2 regions of the Geobacillus sp. CX412 genome follow, and region 2 is predicted to be linked to the other one. Evidence: predicted binding sites of a transcription regulator. Region 2 holds the regulator's gene; the other holds the start of a gene.
What was found. The regulator Rex, encoded in region 2, represses fermentation and respiration genes when NADH is low (regulators of the CRP and FNR family bind a similar motif). The targets are predictions, from matches to a motif close to TTGTGAAATATTTCACAA.
Positions count from the first base shown of each region.

Region 1: NXM86_RS14280 (DUF2249 domain-containing protein) is a predicted target of Rex. The motif match lies at 2,053-2,070, and genes of this name have one in related genera.

Region 1 is NZ_CP103461.1:2,732,180-2,736,223, reverse strand. Features, by position in the region: gene NXM86_RS14285 (nitric-oxide reductase large subunit) at 1-1,784, shown strand, start outside; gene NXM86_RS14280 (DUF2249 domain-containing protein) at 2,136-2,369, shown strand; gene NXM86_RS14275 (molybdenum cofactor guanylyltransferase) at 2,474-3,061, shown strand; gene NXM86_RS14270 (TIGR04053 family radical SAM/SPASM domain-containing protein) at 3,134-4,044, shown strand, end outside.
Region 2 is NZ_CP103461.1:3,221,461-3,225,504, reverse strand. Features, by position in the region: gene NXM86_RS16745 (ABC-F family ATP-binding cassette domain-containing protein) at 1-1,270, opposite strand, end outside; gene moaC (cyclic pyranopterin monophosphate synthase MoaC) at 1,394-1,915, shown strand; gene NXM86_RS16735 (redox-sensing transcriptional repressor Rex) at 1,905-2,561, shown strand; gene NXM86_RS16730 (twin-arginine translocase TatA/TatE family subunit) at 2,558-2,713, shown strand; gene tatC (twin-arginine translocase subunit TatC) at 2,734-3,480, shown strand; gene NXM86_RS16720 (YdiK family protein) at 3,495-3,635, opposite strand; gene NXM86_RS16715 (CPBP family intramembrane glutamic endopeptidase) at 3,682-4,044, opposite strand, start outside.

The DNA.
Region 1 (4,044 bases), 490 kb from region 2:
CAAAAACAAATCGCGCTTGGGTTGCGGACAGCGATCAAATTCAGCAAATTGCCGATTTCTTCTTCTGGACAGCTTGGTTATCAAGCACTCCGCGTATCGGTGACAATATTACGTACACCAACAACTGGCCTTATTACGAAGATGCAGGAAATACAATGACGTTTTCCGCCATGTGGTGGAGCGGTGCAAGTGTGACCATCTTAATTTTATTTGTTGCGATTATTTTGTACTTCTTCTATCGTTATCAATTGAGCATGCAAGAAGCATATAAAGAAGGACAGTTTCCAGTTATCGATTTGCGCAAGCAGCCATTAACCCCTTCGCAAGCGAAATCAGCAAAATACTTTACAATCGTAGCCGTGCTGTTTTTCGTTCAATCGATGTTTGGCGCGTTGCTTGCCCATTATTATGTAGAACCAGACAGCTTTTTCGGCATCAAATGGATTCACGATTTACTGCCGTTTAACATTGCAAAAGGTTACCATTTACAACTAGCAATTTTTTGGATTGCAACATCATGGTTAGGTATGGGGATTTTTATCGCACCGCTTGTCGGTGGACATGAACCGAAAAAACAAGGGCTTCTTGTTGACATTTTGTTCTGGGCGCTTGTCGTTCTTGTCGGCGGCAGCATGATCGGCCAATGGCTTGGAGTAAACGGATATTTAGGAAACAACTGGTTCTGGCTCGGCCATCAAGGTTGGGAATATCTTGAGCTTGGACGCATTTGGCAAATTATCTTAGTAGTAGGTATGCTTATTTGGCTGTTTATCGTCTTCCGCGGCATTAAGAGCGGATTAAAGCGGGAAAGTGATAAAGGCGGACTAATTCACTTATTGTTCTATTCTGCAATTGCGGTGCCGTTCTTTTACATCTTTGCGTTCTTTATTAAGCCAGACACGAACTTTACAATGGCAGATTTCTGGCGCTGGTGGATTATCCATTTGTGGGTAGAAGGAATTTTCGAAGTGTTTGCGGTTGTTGTTATCGGCTTTTTGTTAGTGCAATTGAGACTTGTTACAAAAAAATCTACAGTAAGAGCATTATATTTCCAATTTACGATTTTGCTTGGCAGCGGGGTCATCGGTATCGGCCACCACTATTATTACAACGGTTCGGCGGAAATATGGATCGCGCTTGGCGCCGTCTTCTCAGCACTCGAAGTCATTCCGCTTACATTGCTGATTTTAGAAGCATATGAACAGTATAAAATGATGCGCGACGGCGGGGTTAACTTCCCTTATAAATCGACATTCTGGTTCTTAATTGCTACGGCAATTTGGAACTTAGTCGGCGCGGGTGTGCTTGGATTCCTTATCAACTTGCCGGCAGTCAGCTACTTTGAACACGGGCAATTTTTAACACCAGCCCACGGCCATGGATCGATGATGGGTGTTTACGGAATGTTCGGTATTGCCGTGCTGCTTTACTCATTGCGCAATATCGTGAAACCGGAAGCATGGAACGATAAATTATTAAAATTTGCATGCTGGATGCTCAATATCGGGCTTGCAGGGATGATTGCAGTGACGTTGTTGCCAGTCGGCATTCTGCAAATTAAAGAAGCTTTTGAAAAAGGCTATTGGGCATCTCGCTCTCCAGAGTTTTTACAACAAGATATTGTGCAAAACTTGAATCTGATCCGTGCTGTTCCAGATACGATTTTCTTAATTGGTGTCATCGTGATTATGGGGTTCAGCGTAAAAGCGCTATTCCATTTGCGTAAACCGACACACGGCGAGGGAGAAGCGCTTCCGGTCGCCGATCTGACAAAAGAAGAATAAACAAAAAAGAATCACAGCACAAATAGCTGTGATTCTTTTTATCTTTCTATGATAGCGCTTTCTATCTTGTTTATTGTTAGGTTTTCTGCATTTTTTCTTTTTTCTCGTGACATTGAAAACAGTATAATGTTTCTTTTTCGTCGCAAATGACGCCGTTTAAGAAACCATGAAAACAATGTATCGGTTTGCCGCACTGCGAACAAAAGCCAACAAGCTCTTCCAATCATCATTTCTCCTTTCACAGGCATTGAGAATTTTCATCCATCAATTGTGATATTCGTCACTACGACAAACGACAGAAATGATTATGATGTATACATAATTAATTATACTATAAAGGAGGCAATAAGTATGAATCAATTTGCCGCAAAAATTCATGCACCTGACTATGAGCCGAGAGAAAGACACCCTGCGATCTTTCGCTTATTCGATAGCTTAAAACCAGGTGAAGTGATGGAATTAACGAATGACCATGATCCGCGTCCGCTGCATTATCAGTTTATGATGGAACGTCCAGATCAATTTACTTGGGAGTACTTGGAAGAGGGACCAGAAATTTGGCGAGTCGCAATCGGCAAAAAATAAACATGAATGCTAAAAAAGATTCCCGAAAGAATGATGGGAATCTTTTTTTTTTGTTGCTTCCATGGTACAGTAAAACAAAGATTTTGGTGAAAGGGGAAAAATGAATGAACAAAATGGCAGGAGTGGTTCTTGCCGGCGGGCAGTCGCGGCGTTTTGGCAGCCCGAAAGCGTTTGCCAAATTTAACGGAAAATATTTTTTTGAAATTGCTGTGGAAACGTTACGCGCAGTAGTAGAGGATATTTATATTGTTAGCCATCCTTCGCTAATAGACTGTTTTCGACAAAAGACGGCGGAAAAAGTGATTATGGACGATGAACGGTATCGTGGCCAAGGGCCGCTTGCCGGAATTTATACGGTCATGAAAGAATGCGAGGCGGAATGGATATTTGTGCTTCCGTGCGATATGCCGTATATGCGTCCAGAAGCAGCGGCAAAACTTGCTAAATATGCGAACGAGAAGTTTGATGCGATTATCTGTGCGCATTTCGGCCGAATTCAGCCATTAGTTGGCATATATCATCGGCGAACATGCAAGCAGATCGAAAAACTTCTACAGGCACAAGATAATAGGATGAAATCGCTTTTTCGCCATTGCCATGTCCACTATGTGAACGAGCAAGATTTTTGGGAAGATGAGATCGTCTTTCGCAATGTAAACACGCCGAATGAGTTTGACGATATTGTGACATAAGTCACTTTGTGATATTTATCACATTAGTGTCCTCTCCAATGCAGTACAATGAGAACAAGGAGGGGGATAGTAGTGAGGGACTTTAACGAAAATCCGTTTATTGTGATTTGGGAACTAACAAGGGCATGTCAGTTAAAATGTGTTCATTGCCGAGCGGAAGCGCAATATCACCGCGATCCGCGCGAATTGACATTCGAAGAAGGGAAAAAGTTAATTGATGATATATATGAGATGGATCAGCCGCTTCTCGTGTTTACTGGCGGGGACCCGCTCATGCGCCCAGATGTATATGATCTTGCCAAATATGCGATTGACAAAGGACTTCATGTTTCAATGACGCCAAGTGCGACGCCGAACGTGACAAAGGAAGCGATTCGGAAAGCGAAGGAAGTTGGCCTTTCTCGTTGGGCGTTTAGTTTAGATGGGCCAAACGCGGAAATTCATGATCGTTTTCGTGGAACATCCGGTTCGTTTGATTTGACTATAAAAGCGATTGAATATTTACATGAACTTGATATTCCAGTGCAAATTAATACCGTCATCTCCCGATATAACGTCCATGTGCTTGATGAAATGGCAGAGTTGGTTGAAAAACTAAAATGTGTGCTTTGGAGCGTCTTTTTCCTTGTGCCGACAGGACGCGGAAAAGAGTCTGACATGATTTCGCCGGTGGAACATGAAAAAGTGTTTCGTTGGCTTTATGAAACGAGCAAGCGCGTCCCGTTTGACATAAAAACGACAGCAGGGCAGCATTACCGCCGTGTCGTGTTGCAGGCGAAAATGCGAGAAAAACAAATCTCGGGCGATGAAATTAACTATGAAGACGTGTTGATGAAGGGATTAACTGGACAAGTCGATGGTCTTGGCCGTGCGCCAAAAGGGGTCAATGATGGCAATGGATTTGTTTTTATTTCTCATATCGGTGACGTATATCCGAGCGGGTTGCTCCCGGTGAAAGCAGGAAATGTCCGGGAAACGCCGCT
Region 2 (4,044 bases):
TGTCAGGGTATTCATCCCAAAGTTCATCGAGCACGCGCTTATTCGAGGACAAATCAGCCTGGTTTTGGTCGTAATAGCCGATTTGCACGTTCGAACCGTAACGGAAATGTCCTGATTGCAGCGGAAGTTTGTTTACAATCGCTTTTAACAACGTTGACTTTCCGATTCCGTTCGGTCCGACCAAGGCGATGCTTTCACCGCGCGTGATGCGGAAACGAATGTTGCGAATGAGCGGCTTGTTCTCATCATATCCGACTGCGACATCTTCAGCGATTAATACGTCATTTCCGCTTTGCCGTTCGATGTCAAAAGAAAAGGAAGCAACTTTTTCGTCTCCTGCTGGTTTTTCCATTCTCTCCATTTTTTCTAACTGTTTTCTCCGGCTTTGTGCACGTCTTGTTGTGGAGGCACGGGCAATATTGCGTTGAATAAAGTCTTGGAGTTTTGCGATTTCTTCTTGTTGTTTTTCATACAGTTTTCGTTCTCGTTCATATTCGGCTGCTTTTTGTTCTAAGTAACGGCTGTAATTTCCTGTGTATCGTTTCAATGTTGTCCGTGACAGCTCATATACTTGGGTGACAACTTTATCGAGAAAGTAGCGGTCGTGGGATACGATAAGAATAGCGCCAGGATATGTTTGCAAGTATTGTTCGAGCCATGTTAATGTTTCAAGGTCTAAATGGTTTGTCGGTTCGTCCAAAATAAGCAAATCAGGCTTCATTAAAAGCAGTTTTCCAAGCGCCAGACGAGTTCGTTGTCCGCCGCTTAACGATTGAACGGGAGTCGTCATATAGTCATATTTCGCAAATTGTAAGCCGTGTAAAATCGAACGAATATCCGCTTCGTATTGATAACCGCCTTGTTCTTTATAGCGTTCTTGCAATGCATCATAATCTTTTAATAATTTTTCATAGCGGGAAGAATCGGCGATTAGATCAGGGTCTCCCATTTGCAGCTCCATCTGGCGAAGTTGTTTTTCTATTGTTTTTAGAGGAGCAAATACTGTCATCATTTCTTCCCAAATGGATAAAGAGGAGTGTAGACCGCTATCTTGAGCAAGATATCCGATCGATACTTCTTTTGGTTTGATGATTTCTCCACTATCGTAAGACATCTCACCAGCAATAATTTTTAATAGTGTCGATTTTCCTGCTCCGTTTCTTCCGACGAGCGCAATTCTATCTTTGGATTGTATTTCTAATTTTATATTCGATAAAATAAGGTCAGCACCGAAATATTTTGTTAGTTGATTGACTTGTAAAATAATCATTGTTGTTCACCTCTCGTTTAACAATAATAGTGTAGCGTAATTTGTTTTCTTATCGCAATAAAACAAAACGATAAAAGACAGATGTCTAAAATAGTGTATAGTTTATAAATGGGGGAGATATGTGTGTCATCATTTACGCATTTTAATGAACAAGGCCGTGCAAAAATGGTCGATATTACGGAAAAAGAGGATACCATTCGAGTAGCGGTAGCACAAACGAGCGTGACCGTAAATAAAGAAATTTACGAGAAAATGACAAATCGCATGATTGAAAAAGGGGATGTGCTTGCTGTTGCGCAAGTAGCCGGCATTATGGCCGCAAAAAAAACGTCTGATTTAATTCCAATGTGCCACCCTCTTATGTTAAAAGGTGTCGACATCCAATTTGCATGGCATGTCGAGGAAGAAAAAGCGCTTTACCAATTACTGATCACCGTAACGGTAAAAACAAAAGGAAGTACAGGTGTGGAGATGGAAGCGCTGACGGCTGCTTCTGTTTGTGCACTGACCGTGTATGATATGTGTAAGGCGCTAGACAAAGGGATGGTGATTGGCCCAACCTATTTAGTGGAAAAATCAGGTGGGAAATCAGGCCATTATCAACGAGAAAACAGTAGTGTTGGGGGATTTGCGAATGAACAATGAACAACCAAAAATTCCGCAAGCAACTGCAAAACGTTTGCCACTATATTACCGCTTTTTGAAAAATTTACATGCTTCAGGAAAACAACGAGTTTCTTCTGCGGAATTAAGTGAGGCAGTAAAAGTTGATCCCGCGACCATTCGCCGTGATTTTTCCTATTTCGGTGCGCTTGGCAAAAAAGGATACGGATATAATGTCAATTATTTATTATCTTTTTTTCGCAAGACGCTTGATCAAGATGAAATTACCGAAGTGGCGTTATTTGGAGTCGGGAACTTAGGGACAGCGTTTTTAAATTATAATTTTACAAAAAATAATAATACAAAAATTGTGATGGCATTTGATGTCGATCAAAAGAAAGTAGGAAAAGAAGTTGGCGGTGTGCCAGTATATCATTTGGATGAATTGGAAAATCGCCTTCACGAAGGAATTCCTGTTGCGATTTTGACCGTACCGGCTCCTGCCGCTCAATGGATTACGGACCGTCTCGTTCAAAAAGGGATTAAAGGAATTTTAAACTTTACACCCGCTCGATTGAACGTACCGAAACATATTCGTGTCCATCATATTGATTTAGCGGTTGAATTGCAATCATTAGTCTATTTCTTAAAAAATTATCCGGCCGATAAAGGAGAGAATGAAAAGTGAAATATTTGTTAATTGTGCTTGTTATTTTATTATTGTTTGGAACGAAAAAACTTCCGGAGCTGGGCAAATCGCTCGGTCAATCGCTGCGGGAATTTAAGGATGCCACTAAAGGATTAACAGACGAGGATGAAAAAAAGCCAGACCAATTATGATTTGTTAGGATGATTGAAGTATGGACGATAAAGAAATGTCGGTGTACGAACACCTGGGAGAATTACGAAAGCGACTTATTATTGTTCTTGCGTTTTTTGTCATTGCCCTTATTGCTAGTTTCTTTTTCGTGGAGCCCGTCATTTTATATTTGCAGCGAACGGACGAAGCGAAGGAATTAACGATGAACGCCTTTCGTTTAACAGATCCAATAAAAATTTATGTTCAATTTGCGTTTGTTCTTGCGTTTGTTCTTACCGCGCCAGTTCTGCTTTATCAAATTTGGGCGTTTGTCAGTCCTGGGCTGTATGAAAAGGAACGAAGAGTCACGTTAAGCTACATTCCGATTTCGATCTTTCTCTTTTTAGCTGGCATTAGTTTTGCGTATTTCATCTTATTTCCTTTCGTCGTTCGTTTTATGCAAAATTTAGCGTCCCGTCTCGGCATTCATCAGGTGATAGGGATTAATGAATACTTTGAATTTTTGCTTCACCTGATCTTGCCATTTGGAATTGTATTTCAGCTTCCGGTAGTTGTAATGTTTTTAACAAGGCTTGGCTTGATTACACCGATGTTGTTAGTAAAAGTGCGCAAATATGCATATTTAGTTTTATTGATTTTGGCGGCAATCATTACTCCGCCGGATGTGCTGTCACAAATCATTGTTATGATTCCTCTTTCGGTTTTATACGAAATTAGCATTTGGATTTCGAAAATAGCTTATCGCAAAGCGCTATTGGCGCAGACGGAACAAGAAAACCTCCCGTGAATGCGGCGGGAGGTTCATTTTTTAAAGTAAAGTACTAACAGACGTATCGCAGTTCCAAAATCAAGCGTAGCTATTATCGCAAGAACGATCGTGAAAAAATTCCAAATGGTTTCATCCGCACTTTGAATCGACAAGTAAGTGAATAAGATGCCCATAAGAAAATAGAAAAAAGCGAATTGTAATGGTGACCTTTTCATCGTACTAAAAGCCTCCAATAATGAGTTGTATCTGTTCTGTTTGCCGCATCATTTTTTCTATCTCATCCGCAAATATCGTTTGTATTAATACGACGAACGTATTCATAGTGACGTGGGCAAAAATCGGAACGAAAATACGCTTTGTTTTCGCGTAAAGAAACGCGAAGGTAAATCCCATTGTCGCATACAGCAGCAGGTGTTCGAACTCCATATGGACAACCGCAAATAAAAGAGAACTAACTAGTGCGGAAATGAAGAAATTATATTTTTGATATAGTGTTCCGAAAATAATTTTGCGAAAAATAATTTCTTCTAAAATCGGTCCGATGATAGAAGTAACGACCATCAATAAGGGGGTGACTCGAAT